Regions from separate parts of the Enterovirga sp. GCM10030262 genome, predicted to be linked through region 1. Evidence: predicted binding sites of a transcription regulator. Region 1 holds the regulator's gene; the other holds the start of a gene.
The links. Region 1 encodes LexA, which represses DNA repair genes until DNA is damaged. Its sites were predicted from a motif close to TGTTCNNNNTGTGTTCNG; they were not measured.
Positions count from the first base shown of each region.

Region 2: uvrA (excinuclease ABC subunit UvrA) is a predicted target of LexA. The motif match lies at 4,668-4,685, and genes of this name have one in related genera.

Region 1 is NZ_JBHTDC010000001.1:468,653-475,684, reverse strand. Features, by position in the region: gene ACFQRC_RS02330 (hypothetical protein) at 1-17, opposite strand, end outside; gene ACFQRC_RS02325 (VOC family protein) at 327-662, opposite strand; gene lexA (transcriptional repressor LexA) at 688-1,335, opposite strand; gene ACFQRC_RS02315 (anthranilate synthase component II) at 1,390-1,974, opposite strand; gene ACFQRC_RS02310 (peptidyl-prolyl cis-trans isomerase) at 2,050-3,993, opposite strand; gene tpiA (triose-phosphate isomerase) at 4,157-4,900, shown strand; gene secG (preprotein translocase subunit SecG) at 5,029-5,427, shown strand; gene ACFQRC_RS02295 (CTP synthase) at 5,586-7,032, shown strand, end outside.
Region 2 is NZ_JBHTDC010000001.1:1,585,461-1,592,492, reverse strand. Features, by position in the region: gene ACFQRC_RS07715 (DODA-type extradiol aromatic ring-opening family dioxygenase) at 1-386, shown strand, start outside; gene ACFQRC_RS07710 (class I SAM-dependent methyltransferase) at 394-1,152, opposite strand; gene ACFQRC_RS07705 (DUF2182 domain-containing protein) at 1,251-2,078, opposite strand; gene ACFQRC_RS07700 (DUF1326 domain-containing protein) at 2,038-2,670, opposite strand; gene ACFQRC_RS07695 (hypothetical protein) at 2,736-4,541, opposite strand; gene uvrA (excinuclease ABC subunit UvrA) at 4,695-7,032, shown strand, end outside.

The DNA.
Region 1 (7,032 bases):
GTGGCTAGTATCGACATGGTGCGCACTCCTCCCAGGCTTCACTCTTGCTCAGGACCGGCTTTGAAGGGTCATCCTCCAAATCGGTCGCCGGCCTCCGGCTCCAGGCGGTTTCAGGGGAAGTGGGAAGGCGGCATTCCCGCGACCATGATGATCCCCTTTCCGCGAACAAACCGGGCATGCAACCTACCAACAAAATCGGAGATCGTCCACGAAGGGCGGCGGACGCTACGGACTCGGGGCGCGGCGCGGCGGACAGGGCCTGATTCGGCCGTTATCTGCATCGGCCGATCCTCTGAAAGAGCGCGGGATGCGCGGGCGTTGTCCGGTCAGTCGCCCTTGACCGCGGCGAGTTCGTTGCCGTTGGGGTCGAGGAAATGGAAGCGCCGTCCGCCCGGAAAGGCGAAGATTGGACGAACCACGACGCCGCCGGCTTTGCTGACCGCCGCCAGCGCCGCCTCCAGATCCTCGACCTCGATGACCGCCAGCGGCGCCTTGCTCGCCTCGACCGCATCGCCCTGAAGGCCGATATCGGTATCGCCGGTCATCGTCGCGGCGTAGGTCGGGCCGAACTCCGTCAGCGCCCAGCCGAACGCGGCTTCGTAAAACGCCTTGGCCGCGCCGACGTCGCTCGCCGGCAACTCCACATAATTCAACCGCGCCATCCGGCTACTCCTCGATGCGGAAACTTCAATAACGCCGGAGCAGCCCCGACAACCTGCCCTGCACCACCACCTGCTCGGGCCGGTAGCGCTGGGGGTCATATTGGCGGTTGGCCGGATCGAGGCGGATCATCTGGCCTTCGCGGCGAAAGGTCTTCAAGGTCGCTTCGGCGTTGTCGATCAGGGCCACGACGATCTCGCCGTCACGGGCCGTGTCGGTCTTGCGGATGAGGGCGTAATCGCCGTCGAGAATGCCCTCCTCGACCATCGAATCGCCGGAGACCTCCAGCGCATAATGCTCGCCCGGTCCGAGCAGCGCGGCCGGAACGGCCAGGCTCTCATTGCCCTGCAGCGCCTCGATCGGCGTGCCGGCGGCGATCCGTCCGTGCAGCGGGAGCTCGACGATGTCGTTGGCCGCGGCGGGCAAAGCGGGAGCCTTCAAGGGAACGACGTTGCCGCCCTTGTCCGGCATCCTGAGCACTTCCAGCGCCCGCGCCCGGTTGGGCAGCCGGCGGATGAAGCCGCGTTCCTCCAGCGCCGAGATCAGCCGGTGCACGCCGGACTTGGATTTCAGGTCCAGCGCATCCTTCATCTCCTCGAAGGATGGGGACACCCCGGTCTCGCCGAGACGGTCGTGGATGAAGCAAAGAAGCTCATGTTGCTTGCGCGTCAGCATGTTCGGGCCCCTCGGGAACGTATGCGGAACGTGTAAGGAACAGCGCGAGGCGTGTCAATAGACCTCCCGTGGCGCCAATCGCAGGAAGTTTTCAAAGAGCCTGTGTCCCCATTCGCTGGCCACGCTTTCGGGATGGAACTGCACGCCATGGATCGGCAGGTCGCGATGACGCAGCCCTTGCACGGTCGCGTCCCCGGCGGTGGCGTTCACCGCGAGGCATTCCGGCAATCCCTGGGTCGCCACCGTCAGCGAATGGTAGCGGGTGGCGGTAAAGGGGGAGGGGAGATCCGCGAAGATACCGCTCCCGTCATGCTCGACCGAACAGGTCTTGCCGTGCATCGGCCGCTCTGCCCGCACGACATGGCCGCCGAAGTGGCGTGCGATCGCCTGATGACCCAGGCAGACGCCCAGCAGCGGCCGCCGCGCGCGGGCGCAAGCGGCGACCAGCTCGAGCGAGATTCCCGCTTCTTCGGGAGTCCCCGGCCCCGGCGAGATCAGGAATGCCTCAGCCTCGCTCGCCAGCGCGTCCGCCGCGCTCAATTCGTCGTTTCGCGCCACCTCGACCGCCGCTCCGAGCTCGCGGAGATAGTGGACGATGTTCCATGTGAAGCTGTCATAATTGTCGACGACGAGGATCATAATGCGGGACTTAGCAGCGGCGCGCGGCAGACTGAACCGCGCGTCCCGCATCGCCGCCCCGATCAGGTGACGTCCTTATTGCAAGCCCGGCCCCAGCAATTGCCCGCGCAGCGCGTTAATCGCGTCCTGGTTGCGCTCCACGTCCATGCCCCCCTCGACGGCGCGGCCGAACTGGTTCGCATATTCCTCGCCGAGTATGCCTTCGAACTGGGTGCGCGTCGCCTCGATGAGCCCGGGGGATTCGGCGGCGTTGCCGGGCACCGTCTCCTGCAGGTGGACGACGAACCAGCCTTGGCCGTTCGGCGCCTGGAGGATGCGGGCCTTGCCCTTGGGCAGGCTGAACATCATCGCCAGCGGCGGCGGAATGGGCTGATCCGGGCGCGCCACGTCGAGCCGACGCGCGGTCACCGTCTCGATCGCGGGGAGGGGGCGTTCCGCTTCGGCGAAGGCCTGGGCGGCGCTGGTGCCGGCGTTGATCTTGGCCACGATCGAGGTCGCCACCGCCTTGGCCCGGTCGAGCGCGCGGCGCTGGACGAGGTCGGCTTTCACCCGGTCCCCAACCTCGGCGAGCGGCGGCGCGGCGGCCGGCACGATGCGGGCGATGGCGAGGATGGCGAAGCGCTGGTTCGGCACCAAAGTCTCGACCAGCGGATCCTCGTCGGGCGCCATGTCGAACGCGGTCTCCAGCACCGGCTGCAGTTCGGGGGCCTTGAAATTGGGATCGTCGAACTGGATGCCGGAGCCCGTGATCGGCGGCGTCTCGCGGATGGTCAGGCCCTCGGCCTGGGCGACTTCCTGCATGGTCGCGCCTTCCGCCAGCGCATCCTCGATGCGGGTGACGAGCGCGCCCAGCGCTTCCTCGCTTTTGCGGGCGCCGATCTGCGCCGCGATTTCGTCGCGGACGGCGGAGAGCGGCGTCGCGGCGATGGTGGCGATGTCGTCGACGCGCACCACGTGCCAGCCGAGCGGCGACTGGGTCGGCGCCGTCACCGCGCCCTCGGCGGCGGCGAAGGCCGCATTGGCCACAGCCTCCGACGTCAGCTGCGCGAATTGCGCCTGGCTGCGCTCCCCGACCGCGGTGTCGGCGGCACTGAAACCGGCCTCGCTGGCGGCCGCGGCGAAGCTCGTCCCGGCCGCGACCTTCGCCGCCAGCGCCCGCGCCGCCGCCTGGTCCGGCAGGACCACCTGGCTCAGCGAGCGTGTCTCGCGCGCGCCATATCTGGCGGCATTGGCCTGGTAGAAGGCCGCGATCTCGGCGTCGGTCGGGGCCGCGGCGGCCGCGACCTTGTCGGCGCCGAATTCGGCGTAGCGCAGCACCCGCCGCTCGGGGATGGTGTAGCGGCCCTCATTCTCCTTGTAGAAAGCGGCGACTTCGGCGTCGGTGGGTTCGGTGCCGGCGCCCATCGCGGCGGCGGGGACGATGCCGACGCTGCCGCTGCGCCGCTCGAGCAGCAAGGAGGCATATTGCAGCGCCATCGCCTCTGGCACCTTGGGCGATCCGGCGACGGGCAGCAGCAGCTGGCGCGAAATGAGCGTGCCGGCAATCTCGTCGCGCAGCTGCTTCTCGCTGAGATTCTCCCTGGAGAGCGCGGCGCGGAAGGCGCCATCGTCGAACTGGCCGGCGAGATTCTGGAAGGCGGGGATGCTGGCGATCTCGCCGTCGACCATCCGCTTCGACGCGGTCAGCCCCTGCTCCCGGCCGAAGACGGTGAGGGCGGTGTTGGAGACGAGCTGGGTGACGATCTCGCCCAGCGCGCCGCTCCTCAGGAACGCGGCCATGTCGAGATCGGGCTGTTGCTGCCTGGCGTTGGCGAGCTGGCGGTCGACCTGGTCGCGGACCTGCGCCGATCCGATCGTCTCGCCTTCGACCTCGGCCAGCGTCTCGTCGCCCATCCCGCCCAGATCACCCAGTCCCATGCCGCCGGTGCCGAACCCGGTCACCACCATCGCGAACAAAGCGAGGCCGAGGAAGACGAGCAGGAACTTGGAGGAAGCGCCGCTACGAAAGATTTTCAGCATGGATGATCCGCGACAAGAGGAAGGATGGCCCCGAAGGCCGCTTTCCCGCTCCATAAGAGGCGAGGGGAGCGGCGGCAAGCTTGGCGCGGGGCCGCGCTGTTGCTAGGCCGGTTGGCCCTGCCGTGGCTTCACGAGGCAGAATCGGATCGAAAGGACTGCAAAAGTGCGTCGCAAGCTCGTCGTCGGCAATTGGAAGATGAACGGAAACCTCCACCAGCTCGCCGAGATCGCCGAGATCGCCGCCGCGGCCAAGGCGGCGGCCGGTGTCGACGTCGCGCTCTGCCCGCCTTTCACCCTGATCGCGCCCGCCGTCGCCCGCTCGAACGGCCTCGCCATCGGTGCGCAGGATGTCCACCCGGCCGAGAGTGGCGCCCATACCGGCGCGGTCTCCGCCGCGATGCTGAAGGAGGTCCACGCCCAGCTCGTCATCGTCGGCCATAGCGAGCGCCGCGCCGAAGCCGGCGAGACCGACGCCCAGGTCCGCGCCAAGGCGGAGGCGGCGCTGGCCCGCGGTCTTCAGACGATCGTCTGCGTCGGCGAAAGCGAGGCCGAGCGCGAGGCGGGCCGGCATGTCGACGTGGTGACCGGCCAGGTTAAGGGCTCGCTCCCCGACGACGGCCATGAAGGCGAGATGGTCGTCGCCTACGAACCGATCTGGGCGATCGGCACCGGCAAGGTCGCCACTCCGGCGGACGTCGCCGAGATGCACGCCGCCATCCGCGGAGCGTTGCGCGAGCGCCTGGGCGAGCGCGGCGGCCGCATCCGCATCCTCTATGGCGGCTCGGTCAAGGCCGACAATGCCGCCGAGCTGTTCGCGGTGCCCGACGTCGACGGCGCCCTCGTCGGCGGCGCCAGCCTCACCGCCGCGCAGTTCGTCCCCATCGTCGAGGCGGCCGCGCGGCATTGAACCCGGCGCCCGCTTCGACTAAGTCGCGGCTTGATTCACCGTCACCCCAGCGAAGGCTGGGGTCCCAGCGAGAGTTAGCACTGGGATGCCAGCCTCCGCTGGCATGACGAAAGCCTGGAAACGCCCGCATGTTCACTTTCTTCCTCATCATCCAGACGCTCGTCGCCGCGTCGCTCGTCACCGTCATCCTGATGCAGCGCTCGGAAGGCGGTGGCCTCGGCGTCGGCGGCAATTCGTCGGGCCTGATGTCGGCACGCGGCGCGGCCGATTTCCTGACCCGCGCCACCGCCGTCCTCGCGGCTTTGTTCGTCCTGCTCTCGATCGTGCTCGCCGGCCTCGCCACCGTCCAGACCTCCGCCGGCATCGATGCCAGCCTCGCCCGTCAGGGTGCCCCCGTCGCCCCGGCGCCCGCCGGCCAGGTCCCGCTCGCCACCGGCGACCCGCTCGCCGGCGTCGCCGCCCAGGCGGGGGACACGGCCGCTCCCGCCGCCAACACGGCCGAACCGGAAGTCCCGCTCGCGGAATAAGCGCGCGTCGCCCCAGCTCCAGCTGGGGCTCCGAGACGGGAAGTCTCGGCGTTTCCGAGAATTCCAGCCTTCGCCGGGATCGCGGGCGCATTTATTTCGCCTCAATCCGATTCTGCGGCTTGCCCTTTTCCCGCGCCACCGCTTAAGCCTTTCCTCCCATGGCGCGGTTCATTTTCATCACCGGCGGCGTGGTCTCCTCGCTCGGCAAAGGTCTCATGGCAGCCTCTCTGGCGGCCCTTCTCCAGGCGCGCGGCTACAAGGTCCGCATCAGGAAGTTCGACCCTTATCTCAACGTCGATCCGGGGACGATGTCGCCCTATCAGCATGGCGAGGTCTACGTCACCGACGACGGCGCCGAGACCGACCTCGACCTCGGCCATTACGAGCGCTTCACCGGCGTCCCCGCCCGCCAGTCCGATAATATCACCACCGGCCGCATCTACCGCGACATCATCGCCAAGGAGCGGCGCGGCGATTATCTCGGCGCCACCGTCCAGGTGATCCCGCACGTCACCAACGAGATCAAGGATTTCGCCCGCGCCGAACTGGGCGATCTCGATTTCCTGATCTGCGAGATCGGCGGCACCGTCGGCGACATCGAATCGCTCCCCTTCATCGAGGCGATCCGGCAGCTCAGGAACGATCTGGGGCGCGAGAACACCGTCTCGATCCACACCACCCTCATCCCCTACATCGCCGCCGCCGGCGAATTGAAGACCAAGCCGACCCAGCACAGCGTCCGCGACCTGACCAGCCTCGGCATCCAGCCGGACGTCCTGCTCTGCCGCGTCGATCGCCCGCTCCCCGATACCGAGCGCGCCAAGATCGCCCAATTCTGCAACGTCAGGAAAGAGGCGGTCATCCCCGCATTGGACGCGAAGAGCATTTATTCCGTCCCCATGCAGTATCACCGCGAAGGCCTCGATTTCGAGGTCCTGCGCGCCTTCGGCATCCACGACGCGCCCGCGCCCGATCTCTCCCGCTGGGAGGACATCATGGACCGCCAGGAGCATTTCGAGGGCGAGGTAACGATCGGCGTGGTCGGCAAATATGTCGGGCTTCCGGACGCTTATAAGAGCCTCACCGAGGCGCTGATCCACGGCGGCATGGCCAACCGGGTCAAGGTCCGCATCAACTGGCTCGACGCCGAACTCTTCTCCGAGAACGGCGACGACGTCGCGCCGATGCTGGAGCCGGTCCACGGCATCCTCGTCCCGGGCGGCTTCGGCGAGCGCGGCAGCGAGGGCAAGATCGCCAGCGTCCGCTTCGCCCGCGAGCGCAACGTCCCCTTCTTCGGCATCTGCCTCGGCATGCAGATGGCCTGCATCGAGGCGGCGCGCACCGCCGGCCTCGAAAAGGCCAGCACCACCGAATTCGGCGAGACGGAGGAGCCGGTCGTCGGCCTCATCACCGAATGGATGGGCCCTGAGGGCCTGCAACGAAGGGCGGCCGGGGGTGAGCTGGGCGGCACCATGCGCCTCGGCGCCTATGACGCGACCCTAAGCCCCAACAGCCACGTCGCCACCATCTACGGCAGCAAGGCGATCAGCGAACGCCACCGCCACCGCTACGAAGTCAACGCGCATTACGTGCCGAAGCTGGAGG
Region 2 (7,032 bases), 1.1 Mb from region 1:
TCCAGCTCTCGCTCCGCCGCGATCTCGATCCCGCCGCCCATATCGCCGCCGGCCGCGCCCTCGCGCCGCTTCGCGACGAAGGCGTGCTGATCGTCGGCTCGGGCATGAGCTTCCACAATATGCGCCTGCGCGACGGCAGCGTTCAGGAGGCCGCGGACGCGTTCGACGCCGCGCTCACCGCCGCCGTCACCGATCCCGATCCGGCCGCGCGCGATGCCAGCCTCGCGGCATGGGAAAAGCTTCCCCACGCGCGCCTCGCCCATCCGCGCGAGGAACATCTGCTGCCGCTGATGGTCGCCGCCGGCGCGGCCTCGGACGATCCGGGCGCCCACATCTTCCGCGACCGCGTGATCGGCTGGACCGTCTCCGGCTACCGCTTCGGTTGAACCCGGCTCAGGCTTCGGGCTTGCGGAAGCGATAGACGATCCGGTCGGTCTTGCCCCGCACGGCGGGATCGAAGACGAGCTTCGCGTGATCGTCGGCCGGGTTGCGCAGCAGCGCGCTCTCGCCGTCGAACAGGAATCCGGCGCGCTCGAAATCGGCGCGCACCACGGCGGGGTCGATCCGGTGCAGCTTGGCCACCACCTCGCGCGTGTCGCCTCCGGGCGCCGCGACATGATCGACCACGCCGACGGTCCCGCCCGGCTTCACCGCCGCGAACACCTCCGTCAGCGCCGCGTCCGGGTCGACGCGGGGAAATCTGTACTCCTCGCTCTCCCAATAAAGGTCGTGATAGATCATGTGCATCAGCACGAAGTCGAAACTCCGCTCGGGAAGCGACAGCGCGTCGGCCGGGCTGACGAGCAAATCGACGTTCGGCGCTCGTCCCTGGAGCGCTTCGAAATTCCGGGTGCCGGCCTCGTCGATGAAATTGGCCGGCTCCCACGCGACCACCGCCCCCTGCGGGCCGACCGCTTTGGCCATGATCTCGGCATAGTAGCCGCCGCCGGTGAACAGATCGAGCACCCTGTCGCCCTGTTCGAGCCCGAGGAAAGCCAGGACTTCGGCCGGCTTGCGGCTCTCGTCCAGCTTGGTCGCCTCGGCCGGGCGTCCGGCCGTCGCCACCGCGGCGGCGACATCGGCCGGCGCCGCGTGAGCAGCGGTCATCGGCGCGGCGAGCAGCAGGGCCAGTACCAGAGCCTTCATCTTCATGCGGAGCCTCCCTCGTTCAGTGGTCCGCTCCTCGGCGATAGAGAAGGCGGCGGCAGCGGAAATTCGACCAAGCGGCGACTTCCTTCGGCGAGCGTTCTTCAACCTCCGAGCGCGAGAACAAGGCCGGCCACGAGCAGGACGGCCCCGCTCGTCTCCCGCACCGGCCATCGCGGCGGCGCCAGCTTCTCGGCGAGCACCAGCAGCGCGAGCCCGCCGATCCAGCCGATATTCATCACTCCGCCGACGAACAGCAACAGCATCAGCGCCCAGCAGCAGCCGAGGCAATAGGTCCCGTGCGCCAGCCCCAGCCGCAGCGCCCCCGCCGCGCCCGGCCGCCAACCGCGCATGACGAAGCCCAGGGGCGAGCGGCATTGGCCGAGGCAGGCGCGCTTGAGAGGGCTCAATTGGTAGAGTCCCGCCAGCGCCAGCAGCCCGCCCGCCGGCCAGCCGCCGCCGAGCGCCAGCCCCGCCGCCGAAACCGCCCCGCTTGCCACCAGCGCCGCCTGGAGCAGGGTCGCCGCCGCCGAGAAGAGCAGCCACAAATCGAGGTAGGCGAGCATGAACAGGGCCGTTTGCGCCAGCACATGCGCCTCTCCCGAGCGGCGGGTGAAGCGCGCGTGGAGCAGGATCATCGGCGCGGCGGAAGGCAGCATCATCGCCACCATCATCAGAGCCCACATGAGGAAGGCGGGCAGCAGATAACCGGCCGACCAAGGCTCCGGCGCGGCCATTCCCGCCATTTCCGCCATCTCGCCGCCACCGGCCGCGCCACCCAGCAGCCAGAACCACGACAAGGCCGCGACCGCGACGAGGCAGCCGAGGACGATCAGACGCTCGCGCGCGAGGATCCGCTCGATCGGCCGCCGCTCGGCCGGGGAGGGCGGGTCAGGCGACGCCGCTGGTCGAAAAATCGACGTTCGCCACATGGGCATGGCTCGGCCCGAACGTCAGCGCGATCGGCCCCGAGGCTCGCGTCTCGCCGCTCGCATATTCCGCCTCCCGATATTCGAAGCCGCCGGGCAGGCTGACGCGGACGCGGTGCTCGCCACCGGTGACGGGGTTGCGGATCGGCTCGATCCGGCTGTCGATCATGCCGTCGACCGCGATCCGGCCGGTCCTGCCCTCCATGTCGACGGCGAAGTCGATCGGCAGGAAGGCCGGCTCGTGCACCGTCTCCAGGGTGGTCGCGAACACGCTGAAGACGGTCGCGCCCGGCTCGGTCTCCTGGCCGGACAATATGGTGAGAAGCGCGGCCCGCTGCGCCTCGTCGGCGCTGGCGTCGATGACGATGAAGGCTTCGCCATGGCCGAGATGGATCGCCTCGGGCCAGGCGAATGTCGCCGCCCATTTGAGGCCGGAGAGCGGCACGTCGCCGAAATGCCCCTCGTCGATCCGCATCGCCACCACCGCCCGGCAATCGCCATGGGTGGGAAGGGCATTGAACTGGCAGGGACATCCCCAGTCGCAATTGCAGCTGGTGATCTCCGCGCCGCGCATCCGCCAGTCGACATAGGCCATGGTCGTCCTCCACCGCGGGAAGGAGTCGCCTATAGCATCGACACGGGTTCTTCCCAAGCGCGCGGCTAATTGTCGCCGGCCGCGGCCGATCCGTCGGCACCGGCCCCGGGCTCGCGCACCAGGCCGAACTTCACATCGGGAGCGACGCCGGCGGCGAACGCGCCCTTGCGGCCGATCGCGATCCGGTCGGCGGCGCCTTCCACCGCGCCGAAGAGCAACGCCCCTCCCGCCCAGGAAAGGCCGCTCGTCTCGCCCGCGATACGCGGCACGCGATGCTCGCGGCTGTGGACCAGTTCGTCGCCGAACCGCGTCTCCTGGGTCAAGACGATCGCGTCCGGGCCGATCTCCTTGATCCGCAGCCAGTAAGCGAGCGGCTTGCCGAAATCCCCCGCTTGCGGCGTCACCGGCACCGGTCCTTCATTGCTGCTCGTTCCGACCGCGTAGGAGAGGCCGGTCACCTCGAAGGCCGGCTTCTGGCCCTTGAGCAAAGTGTAGCGCTGGCCGCCTTCCTCGGGCAGGCAGGTCGCCGACCATTCCTCCTCGTCCTGCACCGGCACGCACCAGACGAGCCGCGTATTCTCCACCGACGGCGCGCGGCCGCCGACATTGCCTTGCGGGACGCCGTAGCGCGTCATCACCGTGCGGCTCGCCATCGGCATGCCGTAGAGCAACGTTCCCTTGGGCAGCGACCGTTTGGAAAAGAGCGTGCGGATGACGGTGTCCTGGGTCAGCACGCCCATATAGCCGTGGGTGATGCCTTGCTTCAGGACGATGTCGCCGGCCTTGGCTTCGCCTTCGGCCACCTCCGCGCCGCCGGTGGTCATGATGACCGGCTTGTCGAACTTCTGCCGGATGGCGAGCTGGTTCTGGCGGGCGGTGACGGTCTGGGCCATCGGCTCGACCGCCATGCCGTTCAGCCGGTACAACCGGTCGGGCGCGGCCTGGGCGATCAGCCGGACCGGCGCGCCGGCGCTCTTGGGGCCGACCTCGACGATCAGGTCACCCATCCGGACCGCCGCCGCGTCCTTGGCGAGATTCGCCGGATAATCCGGGTCCCCCGGCGCCATCGGCCGGGCTTCGCCGCAGGGGGCGCCGCTCCCCACCCGCGCCAGCGCCGCGACCAGCTGCGCCCGCTGTTCGGGCTTCATCTTGTCGAAGGCCTCCATCGCTCCGGGAGTCATGCCGGTCAGCTCGGTTAGGCTGATCCCCGGCTTGCCGTCCGTCTGGGTGGAGAAGGCATAACGCGGCCGGTCATGGTCCTTGCCGCAATTACTGTAGCTGACGGCGATCACCGGCATCTCGTCGGCGCGCGCCTGCCGATAGGCGACCGGCTCGGGCAGCGGCATCGGCGCGCCGAGAATCGACAATTGCTCGGCCGCCCCGCCTTTCTCGCCGAGGCCGAGCGCCTTGGCCTCGAACCGCCCGTCGCGATCCTTGTCGAGCAGGCAGAGCACGCGCCCGGCATGGCCGGGGCCGCTCCCGTTCGCGCAATAGAGCCGCTTCGCGGTCTCGGCGACGACGTCGGCGGTCGTGGCGTAGCGGGACGGATCGCCGGTGACCGCGAGCGACAGGACCAGCTTCTTGCCCGCCCCCTGCCCGAAATCCTTGTCGACCACGACCGCGCCGAGCGGCGCCAGCGTCACTTTGGCGATCATGTTCGCCTTGGGCTGGTCGCCGGTGAACCAGATCGGGTCGCTCTTCTGCGCGAGGTCGATCGGCTGCGCCACGAAAGGCACACCCGCCACCTCGAGGTCGTGCACGTCGAACGCGGCCTCGGCGGCGGCGGAATCCGCGCCGGCCACGTCTTGCGCGGCCGCCGCGGGCGCCAGGGACGCCAGCGCGACGATCGACACAAAGCCTTTGTTTCTCATTTGGTTACCCCCTCAGTCCCACCCTCCCTATCGTCCCGGGGTCCGCCTGCCAAGGCCATTGAAGCGCGCGGCTATCGCCCCCATCTCGCGCCGGTCGCGTTTCGACGACGCGTCCCCTTGCCACGACAGAACAAATCTGGAACACCGGCCTTTATGCTGACTCACATTTCCGTCCGCGGTGCGCGCGAGCATAATCTGAAGGGCGTGGATATCGATATCCCGCGCGAGACGCTGACCGTGATCACCGGCCTGTCGGGCTCGGGCAAGTCGAGCCTCGCCTTCGACACCATCTATGCCGAGGGGCAGCGGCGCTATGTCGAGTCGCTCAGCGCCTATGCGCGCCAGTTCCTGGAGATGATGCAGAAGCCCGACGTCGACCATATCGAGGGCCTGTCGCCCGCCATCTCGATCGAGCAGAAGACGACGTCGAGGAACCCGCGCTCCACCGTCGCCACCGTCACCGAAATCTACGATTACATGCGCCTGCTCTGGGCCCGCGTCGGCGTGCCCTACAGCCCCGCCACCGGCCTTCCCATCTCCGCTCAGACGGTCAGCCAGATGGTCGACCGCGTCATGGCCCTCCCCGAAGGCACCCGCCTCTATTTGCTCGCCCCGGTCGTCCGCGGCCGCAAGGGCGAGTATAGGAAGGAGCTCGCCCAGTGGCAGAAAGAGGGCTTCACCCGCGTCCGCATCGATGGCGCCTTTTACGATATCGAGGACGCCCCCGCCCTCGACAAGAAATACAAGCATGACATCGAAGTGGTCGTCGATCGCCTCGTCGTCCGCGAGGGCATCGAGACGCGTCTCGCGGATTCGCTTGAAACCGCGCTCAAGCTCGCCGAAGGCCTCGTCTATCTCGACCCGGCAGATCCTCCCCGGGACGGGGAGGGGGACCAGGCGCAGCCTGGTGGAGGGGGCCCCGAGACCCGCGCCGTGTTAGGCGACAACGCCCCCCCCAGCCGCATCACCTTCTCCGAGAAATTCGCCTGCCCCGTCTCTGGCTTCACCATCGCCGAGATCGAGCCGCGTTTGTTCAGCTTCAACGCCCCCCAGGGCGCCTGCCCCGGCTGCGACGGCTTGGGCGAGAAGCTCCATTTCGATCCCGAATTGGTCGTCCCCAACCAGAATCTCAGCATCAAGAAGGGCGCCGTCGTGCCCTGGGCCAAGTCGAACCCGCCCAGCCCGTACTACATGCAGGTCCTCGGCTCCCTCGCCCGCGAATATGATTTCAGCCTCGAAACGCCCTGGAACGAGCTCCCCGAGGAGGTGCATTCCATCATCCTCCACGGCACCCGCGGCAAGCCCGTCACCCTCCGCTTCGTCGACGGCCGCAAATCCTACGAGGTCAAGAAGCCGTTCGAGGGCGTGATCGGCAATCTGAACCGCCGGATGCTCCAGACCGAGAGCGCCTGGATGCGCGAGGAGCTTTCCAAATACCAAAGCGCCGCCCCGTGCGAGACGTGCGGCGGCGCCCGCCTCCGCCCGGAGCCGCTCGCGGTCAAGATCGCCGGCGAGGACATCTCCATCTCCACCCGCCGCTCCGTCGTCCAGGCGCTCGCCTGGTTCTCGACCCTGGAGGAAAAGCTCGCCCCGCAGCAGCAGGAAATCGCCCGCGCCATCTTGAAGGAGATCAACGAGCGCCTCGGCTTCCTCAACAATGTCGGCCTCGATTACCTCAACCTCGACCGCACCTCCGGCACCCTGTCCGGCGGCGAGTCCCAGCGCATCCGCCTCGCGTCGCAGATCGGCTCGGGCCTGTCGGGCGTCCTCTACGTCCTCGACGAGCCCTCGATCGGCCTCCACCAGCGCGACAACGACCGCCTGCTCGTCACCCTCCGCCGCCTGCGCGATCTCGGCAACACCGTGCTCGTCGTCGAGCATGACGAGGACGCCATCCGCACCGCCGACCACGTCATTGACATGGGGCCGGGCGCGGGCGTCCATGGCGGCGAGGTCGTCGCGCAAGGGTCGCTTGAGGAAGTGCTGGCCAACGAGAAGTCGCTGACCGCCGATTACCTCACCGGCCGCCGCAGCGTGCCGATCCCCGCCACCCGTCGCAAGGGCAACGGCAGGAAGCTCACCGTCCACGGCGCCACCGCCAACAATCTGAAGGACGTCACCGCGTCCATCCCCTTGGGCACCTTCACCTGCATCACCGGCGTCTCGGGCTCGGGCAAGTCGAGCTTCACCATCGACACCCTCTACGCCTCCGCCGCGCGCCAGCTGAACGGCGCCCGCATGCTCGCCGGCCGCCACGAAAAGCTCACCGGCCTGCAATATCTCGACAAGGTGATCGACATCGATCAGTCGCCGATCGGCCGCACGCCCCGCAGCAACCCTGCGACCTACACCGGCGCCTTCACCTGCATCCGCGACTGGTTCGCCGGGCTGCCGGAGAGCGGCGCGCGCGGCTACAAGCCCGGCCGCTTCAGCTTCAACGTCAAGGGCGGCCGCTGCGAGGCGTGCAAGGGAGACGGCGTCCTCAAGATCG